3 regions of the Streptomyces sp. NPDC041205 genome follow, and region 3 is predicted to be linked to each of the others. Evidence: riboswitches for the same ligand, from Rfam matches in the RefSeq annotation. Region 3 holds a riboswitch; each other region holds the start of a gene.

Region 1 (4,497 bases), on a different contig from region 3:
GGAGGGCGTTGGCGGAGCCCTCCTCGATGCCGCGGGCCAGGCGCTCGGGGTTGGTGACGAAGAGGTCGTCGCCGACGATCTGGACCTTGTCGCCCAGCTTGTCGGTGATGACCTTCCAGCCCGCCCAGTCGTCCTCGAACAGCGGGTCCTCGATGGACACGAGCGGGTACGCCTCGACGAGCTCGGCGTAGTACTCGGTCATCTCGGCGGCCGAGCGGGACTTGCCCTCGAACTCGTACTTGCCGTCCTTGTAGAACTCCGACGCGGCGACGTCGAGCGCGAGCGCGATCTGCTCGCCGGGGACGTAACCGGCCTGCTTGATGGCCTCGACGATGAGGTCGAGGGCGGCGCGGTTCGACTCCAGGTTCGGCGCGAAGCCGCCCTCGTCGCCGAGGCCGGTCGACAGGCCCTTGGTCTTCAGGACCTTCTTCAGCGTGTGGTAGACCTCGGCGCCCCAGCGCAGCGCCTCGGAGAAGGACTCCGCGCCGATCGGGGCGATCATGAACTCCTGGATGTCGACGTTGGAGTCCGCGTGGGACCCGCCGTTCAGGATGTTCATCATCGGAACGGGCAGCAGGTGCGCGTTCGGGCCGCCCAGGTAGCGGAAGAGCGGCAGGTCGCTCGCCTCGGAGGCGGCGTGCGCGACGGCGAGGGAGACGCCGAGGATGGCGTTGGCGCCGAGCGAGCCCTTGTTGTCGGTGGCGTCGAGGTCGAACATCGCCTGGTCGATCAGGCGCTGCTCGGTGGCGTCGTAGCCGACGAGCTCCGGGCCGATCTGCTCGATGACGGCGAGGACGGCCTTCTCGACGCCCTTGCCGCCGTAGCGGTTGGCGTCTCCGTCACGCAGTTCGATGGCCTCGAAGGCGCCGGTGGAGGCGCCGGACGGAACCGCGGCGCGGCCGGTGGACCCGTCGTCGAGGCCGACCTCGACCTCGACCGTGGGGTTGCCTCGGGAGTCCAGGATTTCCCGGGCTACGACGACGTCGATGGACGGCACGAGCATCTCCTTCTGGGATGTGACGCTAGGGGCGCATGGCGTGCACCACTGGGGGCGCGGGCTTGCGCATGGCTTGCATGGTCTTCATCGGCCCTGCGTCTCCTGAGCCTAACGGGCCCGGGAGCTTCGGCCAGCCGACCGCCCGCCCCGTGGGACGGCCATCGGGCCAATTCCCTGGGAATCAGGACGGAACCACAGGTTCTTACCGGCCGGTAGCTTCGCCCTGGGCGTACTTCGGGGTTGCCTGGGCGCCCGGCCGGGCCGCCCCGGACAGCACCTCGCCCCGGTGCGTACGGGGGATACGCGCACCGGGGCGAGGGAGACCCGTGGGGACGGGGGCGCTCCGCGGGACGGAGCGGGGGCCCTGTCCGGACGGGCCGGACAGGGCGCGGGCCGGGCTCGGCCTCAGCTGAGGTGCAGCTGCTGGCCCGGGTAGATCATGTCGGCGTCGGAGATGATGTCGCCGTTGAGCTTGTACACCTTGTGCCAGCCGCCCTTGACGTCGTGCTCGTCGGCGATCTTGGAGAGGGTGTCGCCGGTCTTGACCTTGTACTCGCCGTCGCCCTTCTTCACGACCTTGCCGGTCGGGGTCTGGACGGTCTTCTTCGACTCGGTCTGCGGGGCGGCCTGCTGCGGCTTCGGCTGCGGCTTGGCCTGCTGCTGGGGCTGCGCCTGCTGCTGCGGCTGCTGCTGGGGCTTGGCCTGCTGCTGCGGCTGCTGCTGGGGCTTCTCGGCGGCGCCGCCGTTGTACGCGGCGCCCGTGAGGCCCACGCCACAGCTCGGCCAGGCACCCTTGCCCTGGCCCGCGAGGACCTTCTCGCCGATCTCGATCTGCTGGGCCTTGGTGGCCTGGTTGGCGGTCGCGGCGTACTTGGTGCCGCCGTACGCGGCCCAGGTGGAGGCCGAGAACTGCAGGCCGCCGTAGTAGCCGTTGCCGGTGTTGATGGACCAGTTGCCGCCGGCCTCGCACTGGGCGACCCGGTCCCACTGGTCGGCGGTCGCGGCGTTCGCGGTGCCCGCGGCCATCAGCGGGGCGGCGACAGCGGCGCCGGTGACACCGACGACGGTGGCCGCGCGGGTGGCCTTGTCAACAGCGGTCGGACGACGGTGCTTGCCCTTGCCGGAAAACAGCATGGAGTGATCCCCTCACCGACGCCTGCGAGGTGAGCTGTCGGGTTCGGGCGGGTGAGTGCCCGGCCGTACGGCTTCCGTACGACTTCACCCCTAGCCGGTCCTGCGCGTCGCGCGGCCGCTGGCCGCTCAACGCGTGGGCCCGGCGCTTACCTTGGGTCCCCCGCTCCTGCCTTCGGCGCTCGAAGCGACGACTGTTCCCGTCCGGCCGTTGGCAGGATTCGGCGTACCGACCGGCGGGGCCCGCTGTGGCGAGCGGTCACGACCGTAGACAGGCAATCACCGGAATTTCAAAGACGATCAGGGCTTCTGAGACCCATCTCTCACTTGCCTCTCACCGTCTTTAAACCGGACATTCACCGCGAACTGCCAGTCAATTTCCGCTCCGCGACGCCTACTTCCGGTCCGCCTCCGCGGCCTGTTCCTCGCTCAGGTCGAGTCGCTGACCGGGGAGGATGAGATCCGGGTCACCGCCCACGGTCCGCTTGTTCTCGGCGTAGAGGGTGGACCAGCCGCCGTCAAGGTCGTGCCGGTCGGCGATCTGCGAGAGGTTGTCGCCGGAGCGGACCGTGTAGGTGCCCGCGGGGTCATGGGCGTCACGCGCGTCGCGCCCTTCACCACGCGACGCGTGGCGGCCCGCGGAGCCCGCGCCGCCCTTCTCCGCCTCGTCGGCGCTGGAGCCGCGGTGGCGGCCCGACGGGAGGCCGGAGGAGTCCTCGGAGCCCTCCGCGGAGCCGTCGGCGCCCGACGGCTCACGGCCCGCTTCGGACTCGGCGTCGGGCGAAGTGGTGCCGCGGTCGCCGGACTTGCCGTCCTCGTCCGCCGAGCCCTTCTCGCCCTTCTGTCCGCCCTTGTCGCGTTCGTCACTCTTGTCGGCCGAACCGTCGCTGTCGGGCTTGCGGTGCTTGCCGGTCTCCTTGGACTTGCCGTCCTCGGCGTCCGCGCCGCGCTCCTCGCCCTTCGCGTCGGCGTCCTTGTCGGCCTTCCCCTCGCCCTTCTCGCCGTCCTTGTCGCCCTTGGAGTCCTTGGCGTCGCCGGACGGCTCCGCGGGCTTCGACGGGGCGACCGGGAGGCCCGGGTCGACGTCGGCGGCCGCGCCGCCCTTGCTGAGGCCCGCGGCCGGGCCGCAGTTCGGCCACGCGGCGGGGCCCTGGTCGGCCAGGACCTTGTCGGCGACGGCGATCTGCTGGGAGCGGCTCGCCTGGTCGGCGCTCGGCGCGTACGCGAGGCCGCCGTAGCTCTCCCAGGTCTCCTGCGTCAGCTGCAGGCCGCCGTAGTACCCGTCGCCCTTGGCGCTCCAGGCGCCGCCGCTCTCGCACTCCGCGACCTTGTCCCACGTCGAGGCGTCGGCCGCGTGCGCGCCCGTGGCGCCGAGCAGCGGGATGGCGATGGCGGATCCGGTGACGCCCGCCGCGACGACGATCGCCGGGGCCTGGCGGGGACGGCGGTGACGGCCTTGGCCGGAGAGCATGCACGTGCCTTTCGAGCGACGACAAGAACAGCTGCGACACGTGGTGCCAAGGGGTGCCGAGCCGTCGTGAACGTAGCCGCAGTCGAACGTCAGTCACAAGTCGATGCAGCGCAGATCACGTGAAAGTCACAGTCTTGACGGTACGTCAGGAACGTGCCGGTCCCCCGTCAGCGGCCGGGCGGCGTGAACGTCACCGGCAAGGTCCGCAGGCCACGCATGATGAGCCCGCCGCGCCACCTCAACTCCTCCGGATCGACGGCGAGTTGCAGGTCCGGCAGCCTGCGGAGCAGCGTCGCGAGCGCCGTCTGGCCCTCCAGGCGGGCCAGCGGGGCGCCGAGGCAGTAGTGGATGCCGTGGCCGTATCCGAGGTGCTGGTTGTCGCTCCGGGACAGGTCGAGGAGGTCGGGGTCGGGGAAGCGGGCCGGGTCTCGGTCGGCGGCGGCGAGGACGACGAGGACGGGGTCGCCCGCGGCGATGTCCTGGCCGCCGACGCACAGCGGTTCGGTGGCGAAGCGCCAGGTGGCCAGCTCCACGGGCCCGTCGAAGCGGAGCAGTTCCTCGACGCCGGTCTCCAGGAGGCCGGTGTCCCCGTCGGCGAGGGACTGTTGCAGCCGGGCGCGCTGCTCGGGGTGGGTGAGCAGTGCGTACGTACCGTTCCCGATGAGGTTGACCGTTGTCTCGAAACCGGCGAAGAGGAGGATGAAGGCCATCGCGGCGGCCTCGTTCTCCGTGAGGTGCTCGCCGTGGTCGGAGGCGCGGATGAGACCCGAGATCAGGTCGTCGCCGGGGTCGTTGCGCTTGCGGTGGATCAGGTCGGCGAGATAGCCGCGCATCTTCTTGACCGAGCGTGCGACGCCGCCGCGCGGGCCGCCGCCGTGCCGGATCATCATGCCCGCCC
Region 2 (4,497 bases), on a different contig from region 3:
GAGGCGTTCGCGCTGTTCAACGTCTTCTACCAGACCGGCATCCTGCTCGGCCCGCTCGTCGGACTCGCCCTGACCGGCGTGGACTTCAAGCTCACGTGCGCGGTGGCGGCGGTGCTCTTCGCCCTCCTCTCGGTGGTGCAGGTGCTGCGCCTGCCGGTGCGCAAGGGGGAGGCGGCGGCCGGGGACGGCCCGGGCGCGGCCCAGGGGCAGTGGCGGGCCGTGTTCGGCAACCGGCCGTTCTGGCTGTTCTCGCTCGCCATGACCGGCTCGTACGTCCTGTCGTTCCAGGTGTACCTCGCTCTGCCCCTCGAAGTGGAGCGGCTGCTCGGCGGGGGCACGGCGACGACGGTCGCGACCAGCGCGCTGTTCGTGGTGTCGGGGCTCGTCGCGCTCGTCGGGCAGCTCCGGATCACCGACTGGTGCCGGCGCGCCTGGACGCGGGAGCAGTGTCTGGTCGCCGGGCTCGCCCTGATGGGCGCCGCGTTCCTGCCGCCCGCCCTGGGCGGGCCCGGGTACGCGGGCGTCACGGCGCTGCTGCTGTGCGCGGCGGCGCTGGCGGCCGCGAACGCCGTGCTCTACCCCTTCGAGATGGACACCGTCGTCTCGCTCGCGGGCGAGAGGTGGGTGGCCACGCACTACGGCCTCTACAACACGGTCTGCGGTGTCGGCATCACCGCGGGGAACCTCGCGATGGGCGCGCTGCTCGACGTGGCGGAGGACCGGGGACTGCCCGCGGTGCCGTGGTTGGCGCTGGCCGTCCTCGGCGTCGGCTGCGCGCTGGCCCTGCGCTCGCTGGCCAGGTCCGGTCGGCTCGCGGCGCCGGTGCCGGTGCTCGGGGGTGACGCCGCCTGACCCACGCGCGCCCGGGGCGTGCGGTGCCGGTCCCACCCGGCCCCACGCCTCCGGGCGCGTCCCCGCCCCACCACACGGCTCACCCACTCGGCCCACATCAGGTCGCCCCGGGCCCCCGCTGCGGGAAGCCTGGATGGGCCGACGCGGCGCTGATGCGGTGGAGTGGAGTGGTGGTGGTTGCTGTGCGTGGTGGGGGGCCTGACGGTGCGCAGGGCGGCCCGGGGGGTGGGGGGTCCGGCGACCGGCGTTCCGGTGGTCGGGAGCGCGGGGAGGGGAAGTCCGCCGACGGGAAGTCCGGCGCCCGAAAGTCCGCCAGCCGCGAGCCCGGCGGCACAGCCCGCCCCCGCCCTCGTAGAACAGCCCGCCCCCGGCCCACCATCGCCCCCGGCGACACCACCCGCACCCTCCCCCGCGAGCGGGCCCTCGTCCGGGCGCTGCCCCCGCTCCTCCTCGTCGCCGGGATCTGCTTCGACATGCTCACGCCGCCGGAGTTCACCGCGTCCCCGCTGTTCGCCGCGGCGCCCCTGATCACCGCCCCGTTCTTCCGGCTGCGGACGACCGTCGCGACCGCCGCGGTGTCCTGTGCCGCCGTGCTCGTGCTGCGCCTGGGGCACCGCGTGGACGGCGCCGACGTACAGGTCATCACCGAGTTCGTGACGGTGCTGACCGTCGGCGCGCTCGCCGTCGTCATCAACCGGGTCGTCCGCCGCGGCGACGCCCGCCTCGCCTCCGCCCGCTCCATCGCCGAGGCCGCCCAGCGCGCGGTCCTGCCGCAGCCCGACCCGCGGATCGGCGGCCTGGACATCGCCGCGCGGTACGAGGCGGCGGAGGCCGACGCGTTCATCGGCGGGGACCTGTACGCCGTGCAGGACACCCCGCACGGGGTGCGGCTCGTCGTCGGTGACGTACGGGGCAAGGGGATGGGCGCGGTGGCCGCCGTCGCCGTCGTCATCGGCGCCTTCCGGGAGGCCGCCGAGCAGGAGGCCACGCTGGAGGCGGTGGCGCAGCGCCTGGAGCGCGCCCTCGCGCGGGAGGGCACGCGGCGCGACGGGCTCGACGCCTTCGAGGGGTTCACCACGGCGGTCCTCGTGGAGATCCCGCGCGGCGACGAGGGCACCGTACGGATCATCAACCGCGGCCACCCCGAACCGCTGATGCTGCGGGCCGACGGGCGGCTGTGCGTGCTCTCGCCGTCCGAGCCCGCGCTGCCGCTCGGCATGGGCGACCTCGGCACCTGGCCGGACCGCGCGGACCAGAGCCCGTTCCCGCCGGGGGCCACGCTGCTGCTCTACACCGACGGGCTCTCCGAGGCCCGGGACGAGGAGGGCCGGTTCTACGTCCCCGCCACCCGGCTCGGCGGCCGGATCTTCCCCGGCCCCGCGGGCCCCGACTCGCTCCTCGCGACCCTCGTCGACGAGGTCCGCCGGCACACCGGGGGCGGCGCCACGGACGACCTGGCGATGCTCGCCGTACGCCGCCCGGTGACGGTCGGTGACTGAAGGGCACCCCTCCGCAGCCTGATTGACGTGATGTCAGCAAGCCGTGGAGATCCAGAACGCTGCGGTGCGTCATGGCCTCCGCTCAACTCGCCCTACTCCAGCCGCTGATGTCCCTTGTGTTCGTAGCGTAAGCGTTAACGATCAGACGGAACGGCTTGGAATACGGCACCGCCGTCTATTAACGTTCGATAACGCAGCGCGGTCGTCCCAGCCGGCACTCCAGTCGGCTCCGTGCGCACGCGCCTAATCCCGCAAGGGAGCCGGGGAACCACCACATTGGGGTGAATCGGGCAAGCGGTACGCCCGTAGGAGACCTTCCTGCTCCGAACCCGTCAGCTAACCCGGTAGGCGAGAAGGAAGGAAAGGAGTGCGCCCCAGTGGCGTCCAACCGGCCTGCCCCCGAAGCGCTCTACGTACCGAACGACGACTCCGCCGAAGGACCCGAAGGTCCCGACAGATCCACGGGGTTCGGCGGGTACGCCCCCCAGGAGCCGTGGGAGGAGTGGAACCCGACCGCGGAGTCCGTCCGCCCCGTGCGCGGCAGGCACCGGGTCCACAAGAAGGGCGGCGGCGGACTCGCGCGCAGCTCCACCGTCCTCGGCGTCGGCGTCATCGCGGCCGTGGGCGCGGGCGGCATCGCCACCGCGCAGGGCGGCAAGCCGCCGGTCTCCATCGCCATGCCGGACATGTCGGCGGTCACCGACCAGCTCCCGGAGGCCAAGTCCCTGCCGGGCGTGGGCTCCCTGATATCCGACGACTCCGCCGGCGGCGCCGACACCTCCACCGTCGCGGCCGCCGCGCCGCTCAGCTCCGCGGGCGTCACCACCGCCGACGCCGAGCGCGGCGCCACCGGCGCGGGCGAGGCCCTGCGCGCCCGCATCATGCAGCAGGCCGAGAACCAGCAGCACCAGGCGGAGGACGCCCAGCGCCTCGCCGCCGAGGACGCCGCCGTGAAGAAGGCCGCCGAGCAGGCCAAGGCCCAGCAGGACAAGGCGAAGGCGGCCGCGAAGGCCAAGGCCGCCGAGGAGAAGCGCAAGAAGGCGGAGGCCGCGCGCAAGAAGGCCGAGGCGGAGCGCCTCGCCAAGCTCGCGAAGGCGTTCTCGCTGCCCACCTCCTCGTACACCCTCACCTCGCACTTCGGTGACTCCGGCGCCATGTGGTCCTCCGGCCAGCACACCGGCCTGGACTTCGCCGCCCCCACCGGCACGCCCCTCAAGGCCGTGCACACCGGCACCATCAAGTCGGCCGGCTGGTCGGGGTCGTACGGCTACCGCACGGTCCTCGAGCTGGAGGACGGCACCGAGATCTGGTACTGCCACCAGTCCTCGATGAGCGTCAGCGTCGGCCAGAAGGTCACCACGGGCGACGTCATCGGCCGCGTCGGCGCGACCGGCAACGTCACCGGACCGCACCTCCACATGGAGGTCCACACCAGCGGCGGCGCCAACATCGACCCGCTGGCCTGGCTGCAGGGCAAGGGCCTCAACCCGTAACACCCCACCGGCTCCGGCGGTCCTGGCGACGACCCCCCGACGCCAGGGCCGCCGGTTGGCATCCGTGACGGCGGAGCCACACCGGGGAGCGGGGCGGGGATTTCCGTGGGCCACACACGGAATTCGCTCCCCGGTGCGGATGTTGAGCCCGTTATGACCACACTCCGCCCGCTGGGCTCCTCCGACCTCGAAGTCTTCCCCCTCGCCCTCGGCGGCAACGTCTTCGGCTGGACCGCCGACGAGAAGCAGTCCTTCGCCGTCCTCGACGCCTACACGGCCGCGGGCGGCAACTTCGTCGACACCGCCGACGTGTACTCGGCCTGGGCGCCCGGCAACAAGGGCGGCGAGTCCGAGACCGTGCTCGGCCGCTGGCTCGCCGCGCGCGGCAACCGCTCCGACGTCGTCATCGCCAGCAAGGTCGGCGCCCACCCCGACTACAAGGGCCTCGCGGCGAACACCATCAAGTCCGGCGTCGAGGAGTCCCTGCGCCGCCTCGGCACCGACTACATCGACCTGTACTACACGCACTACGACGACCCGTCCGTGCCGGTCGAGGAGTTCGTCACCGCCCTCGACGAGCTGGTGCGCTCCGGCAAGGTCCGGGCCATCGCCGCGTCCAACATCAGCGCCGAACGCCTCCAGGAGTCCCTGGA
Region 3 (4,497 bases):
ACCTCGCTGGGAGTGAGCCGGGGCTCCGCGTGTCCGATGCCCTCGAAGGCGGTCGCGGTGGCGGCCGACGCGAGGGCGAGGGTGGCGGCCGTACGGGCCGTATGGCCGCTGAGCGAGCGCTGCTTGGGCTTGCGGTGCGCTGCCACGGAGGCTCCACGTCCTTCCTTGTGGCCGGGGCCCCCACCGGTGCCGCCGAGCCTGACGCCGCTGCGGTGCCGGTCCGACGGCGCTCGCACAGGGGAGCGGGACGCCGTCGGACTTTCTCGGCGGAGGTGGCCGACTGCCGCCCCTGACGGGGTGGTGGTGGGGAGTCGGTCACCTGGCAGAGGACGCTAAACCTGACTGTCACCGCTTCGTGACCCGATGTGCGCTAACGACGGATGAGTGCCGAGGAGTGAACGGATTCGAGCGGCGCGGCCGGGGTGCGGTGGCGGGTTTCGCGGCGCGCGTGACCGATGTGGCGTTTGTGGCCCGCCTTCTCGGTGGTGGGTGATACGGCGCCGCTCGGTGACGGACGCCGCGGCCCCGGCGACCGGGACGACTGCCCGGCCCCGCCCGCCCCGCCTGGCCCCGCCCGCCCCGCCTGGCCCCGCCCGCCCCGCCTGGCCCCGCCGGGACCGACTGGACCCGCCCGGCTCGCGCCGAGCGCCGGGAATTAGGCTCCGCCCCATGGACGTACTCATCCATCTCTTCGTCGGCCTGCACATCATCGGCATCGCCTCGCTCCTGGGCGGCTTCCTGACCCAGATGAAGGCGATGGGCGAGGGCACGGCCCGGTTCAGCCCCGCGATGCTGCACGGCGCGTTGACCATGTTGATCACCGGAGTCGCCCTCGTCGGGTTGAACCAGGCGGACGACAACACGGTCAACAACCTCAAGATCGGCATCAAGCTCGCGCTGCTGATCGTGATTCTCGGGCTCGTGTACGTGAAGCGGGACGAGGAGAAGGTCGACAAGGGGATGTTCGGGGCGGTCGGTGGCCTCACGACGGCGAACATCTTCATCGCGGTGCTCTGGACGTGACCGCCGCCCTCCGACAGGTCTGACAGGTCTGGACAGGTCCGACAGGTCCGACACGAATTGCCCCGCACGCGCGCGTGCGGGGCAATTTCGTAGCTCTACGTAGACAGCGATTACGTGCGCAGAGGGTTAACGGTTCACGCGGGCCGGACCACGCTGTGGATCGGCATGTAGTAGATCGACTCGACGCGGACGTTCGCGCCCGGCTTCGGGGCGTGGATCATCTTGCCGTCGCCGATGTAGATCCCGACGTGACTGATGTCGTCGTAGAAGAAGACCAGGTCACCGGGCTTGGCCTGGGAGGTCGGCACGGTCGTGCCGACCTTCACCTGGTCCCAGGTGGTGCGCGGCAGCGAGATCCCGGCGGTCTTCCAGGCCGCCTGCGTGAGCCCGGAGCAGTCGTAGGAGCCGGGCCCCGTGGCGCCCCACACGTAGGGCTTGCCCATCTGCTTCTCGGCGAAGGCGATCACCTTCGCGGCCTTGGCCGCGTATCCGCTGCCCGCACCCGAGCCGGAACCCGTGTCCGAGCCCGAGCCCGCCCCGGAGCCGCTGTCCGCCCCGGAGTCCGAGCCGGACCCCGAGCCCTGCTCCTGCCCCTGCTCACGCTCCCGCTCGCGGCGCTCGGCGGCCTCCTTGGCCTTCCGCTCGCGCTCCTCCGCGGCCTGCTTGCGCGCCAGCTCGGCCGCCTTGCGCTTGGCGGCCTCCTCCTTGCGCTTCTCGATCGCCGCGAGCCGCGCCTTCTCCTCGGCGGTCAGCTTCGACAGGAGCGAGCGGGCCTCGGTCAGCTTGGTCTGGACGGTCCGCTTGCTCGACCGGAGGTCGTCGCGCGAGTCCTGCAGCGACTTCAGGCTCTTCGTGGCCTTCGTGCGCTGCTTGGTCGCCGCGACCTGCTGGGTCTGGTAGTCGTCGACGGCCTTCTTCTGGCGGCTGGTGAGCCGGTCCGCGAGGTGGTTCTGGTCGAAGAAGCCCTTGGGGTCGTCGGCGAGCATCATCGCGGCGGTCTCGGAGACGGCGCCGGTGCGGTACTGCGCGGCGGCGAAGGAGCCGAGCTCCTGCCGTGCCTCGTTCAGCCGGTCCGTGCGTTTGGCCACGTCGTCCAGGAGCCGGTCGGCCTTCTTGCGCTGCTTGTCGGTGCGCTCCTTGGCCGAGTTGTACTTCTGCGTGGCCACTCCGGCCTGCTGGTAGAGGTCGTCGACCTTCTTCTGGACCTCTTCGAGGCTCGGCTTGCCAGGCTCGGCGGGGGCGGCCGGCGCGGCGTTCGCGCTCTGCGACAGCAGGGCCACCGACGTCAGGGCGGCCGTCGTGATGCCGAGGGCCGGGGTCGTGCGTATGAGGGCTGAGCGGCTGCGCGGCTTGCGGTGCGACGCCAAAGCTGGCGACTCCTTCCGTGGACCGCCTACCGGGTTAGCTGTCGGGTTCGGGCGGGTGCTCCGGAAGGCTGCCCTACCGCTGCGTACGTCGTACGGAGCGGATTCACCCCAAAGAACATGGTGGGTCCCCGGCTCCGAACACGTCGGACTCGGCGGAGGCCGCGCGTGACCGGCGGGGATCGCCGGTGGGGGGACGTGCGGCCCGCGCAGCACGCTAGCCAACTCCCGTGGCACGAGGGAAGGATGATGTTCGATATGCCCGATACATTTTCGTGACTTCACGAGGCCCTCGGCGCCGTGCTGACGCGGACGGCCGAGGTCGTGGCGCAGCGTTACTCCCCGGGCGCGCAGCGCGGGCGTGGCCGGAACCGGGCGGGCTCGGGGCGGCCTCAGGGCGGCCTCGTGGAACCCGGGGCGGGTTGTCAGTGGGGCCGCCTAGACTCGGGAGGCGATGAGCAGCCTCTTTGACGACAGCTTCCTGGCGGACCTCAAGCCCTCGCAGGGCCACGACGAGGAACCCCCGCCGCCGCCCGAGGACAGCGCTCCGGAGCCCGTTCCGGACGACTTGTTCCAAGGGAGGTTCGACGCGCCCGCACCCCGGGACGCGTACTACCGGGACGGTGCCCCCCGCCCCGCGATCGACCCGGCGGCGCTGCTCGACGGCCTGAACGAGAACCAGCGCGCGGCCGTCGTGCACGCGGGCTCCCCGCTGCTCATCGTCGCCGGCGCGGGATCCGGCAAGACGCGGGTGCTCACCCACCGCATCGCGTACCTCCTCGCGGAGCGCGGCGCGCACCCCGGCCAGATCCTCGCGATCACGTTCACGAACAAGGCCGCGGGCGAGATGAAGGAGCGCGTCGAGCAGCTCGTCGGCCCGCGCGCGGGCGCGATGTGGGTGTCGACGTTCCACAGCGCGTGCGTGCGCATCCTGCGCCGGGAGTACAAGAAGCTGGGCTTCACGTCCTCCTTCTCGATCTACGACGCCGCGGACTCCAAGCGCCTGATGGCCCTGGTCTGCCGGGACCTGGACCTGGACCCGAAGAAGTTCCCGCCGAAGTCCTTCAGCGCCAAGATCTCGAACCTGAAGAACGAGCTGATCGACGAGGAGGACTTCGCCGCCCAGGCCGCCGACGGCTTCGAGAAGACCCTCGCCCAGGCGTACGCGATGTACCAGTCGCGCCTCCGCGAGGCCAACGCCCTGGACTTCGACGACCTGATCATGACGACGGTGAACCTGCTGCGCGCCTTCCCGGACGTCGCCGAGCACTACCGCCGCCGCTTCCGCCACGTGATGGTCGACGAGTACCAGGACACCAACCACGCGCAGTACGCCCTCGTGCGCGAGCTGGTGGGCCCCTCCGGAGAGGATCAGGAACCGGGCGAGCTGTGCGTCGTGGGTGACGCCGACCAGTCCATCTACGCCTTCCGCGGCGCCACGATCCGCAACATCCTCCAGTTCGAGGAGGACTACCCGGACGCGACCACGATCCTCCTGGAGCAGAACTACCGCTCCACGCAGACGATCCTGACCGCCGCCAACGCCGTCATCGAGCGCAACGAGAGCCGCCGCCCCAAGAACCTGTGGACCAACGCGGGCGCGGGCGCCCGCATCACCGGGTACGTGGCGGACACCGAGCACGACGAGGCCCAGTTCGTCGCCGATGAGATCGACCGCCTCACCGACGCGGGCGACGCCAAGGCGGGTGACGTGGCGATCTTCTACCGCACGAACGCCCAGTCCCGTGTCTTCGAAGAGATCTTCATCCGCGTCGGCCTGCCCTACAAGGTCGTCGGCGGCGTGCGGTTCTACGAGCGCAAGGAAGTCCGCGACGTCCTCGCGTACTTGCGGGTCCTCGCCAACCCCGAGGACGCCGTCCCGCTGCGCCGCATCCTGAACGTGCCGAAGCGCGGCATCGGCGACCGCGCCGAAGCGATGATCGACGCCCTCGCACAGCGCGAGAAGATCTCCTTCCCGCAGGCGCTGCGCCGCGTCGACGAGGCGTACGGCATGGCGGCCCGCTCCACGAACGCCGTGCGGCGCTTCAACACCCTCATGGAGGAGCTGCGCACCGTCGTCGAGTCCGGCGCGGGCCCCGCCGTCGTCCTG

Evidence for each region. A riboswitch is a leader RNA that binds a small molecule or an ion and turns the genes downstream of it on or off. The one in region 3 is predicted to bind cyclic di-AMP.
Region 1: another riboswitch for cyclic di-AMP. It lies ahead of ACZ6BG_RS24630 (transglycosylase family protein); the one in region 3 lies ahead of ACZ6BG_RS12210 (C40 family peptidase).
Region 2: another riboswitch for cyclic di-AMP. It lies ahead of ACZ6BG_RS29815 (M23 family metallopeptidase); the one in region 3 lies ahead of ACZ6BG_RS12210 (C40 family peptidase).

The regions. Positions count from the first base shown of each region.
Region 1 covers NZ_JBVIZH010000005.1:482,634-487,130, reverse strand. The annotation lists gene eno (phosphopyruvate hydratase) at 1-1,003, opposite strand, end outside; gene ACZ6BG_RS24630 (transglycosylase family protein) at 1,403-2,131, opposite strand; cyclic di-AMP (ydaO/yuaA leader) riboswitch at 2,136-2,319, opposite strand; gene ACZ6BG_RS24625 (LysM peptidoglycan-binding domain-containing protein) at 2,523-3,599, opposite strand; gene ACZ6BG_RS24620 (cytochrome P450 family protein) at 3,767-4,497, opposite strand, start outside.
Region 2 covers NZ_JBVIZH010000007.1:467,114-471,610, forward strand. The annotation lists gene ACZ6BG_RS29805 (MFS transporter) at 1-852, shown strand, start outside; gene ACZ6BG_RS29810 (PP2C family protein-serine/threonine phosphatase) at 1,326-2,351, shown strand; cyclic di-AMP (ydaO/yuaA leader) riboswitch at 2,582-2,717, shown strand; gene ACZ6BG_RS29815 (M23 family metallopeptidase) at 2,729-3,844, shown strand; gene ACZ6BG_RS29820 (aldo/keto reductase) at 3,998-4,497, shown strand, end outside.
Region 3 covers NZ_JBVIZH010000002.1:1,179,403-1,183,899, reverse strand. The annotation lists gene ACZ6BG_RS12220 (C40 family peptidase) at 1-146, opposite strand, end outside; gene ACZ6BG_RS12215 (hypothetical protein) at 670-1,023, shown strand; gene ACZ6BG_RS12210 (C40 family peptidase) at 1,158-2,390, opposite strand; cyclic di-AMP (ydaO/yuaA leader) riboswitch at 2,399-2,555, opposite strand; gene pcrA (DNA helicase PcrA) at 2,842-4,497, shown strand, end outside.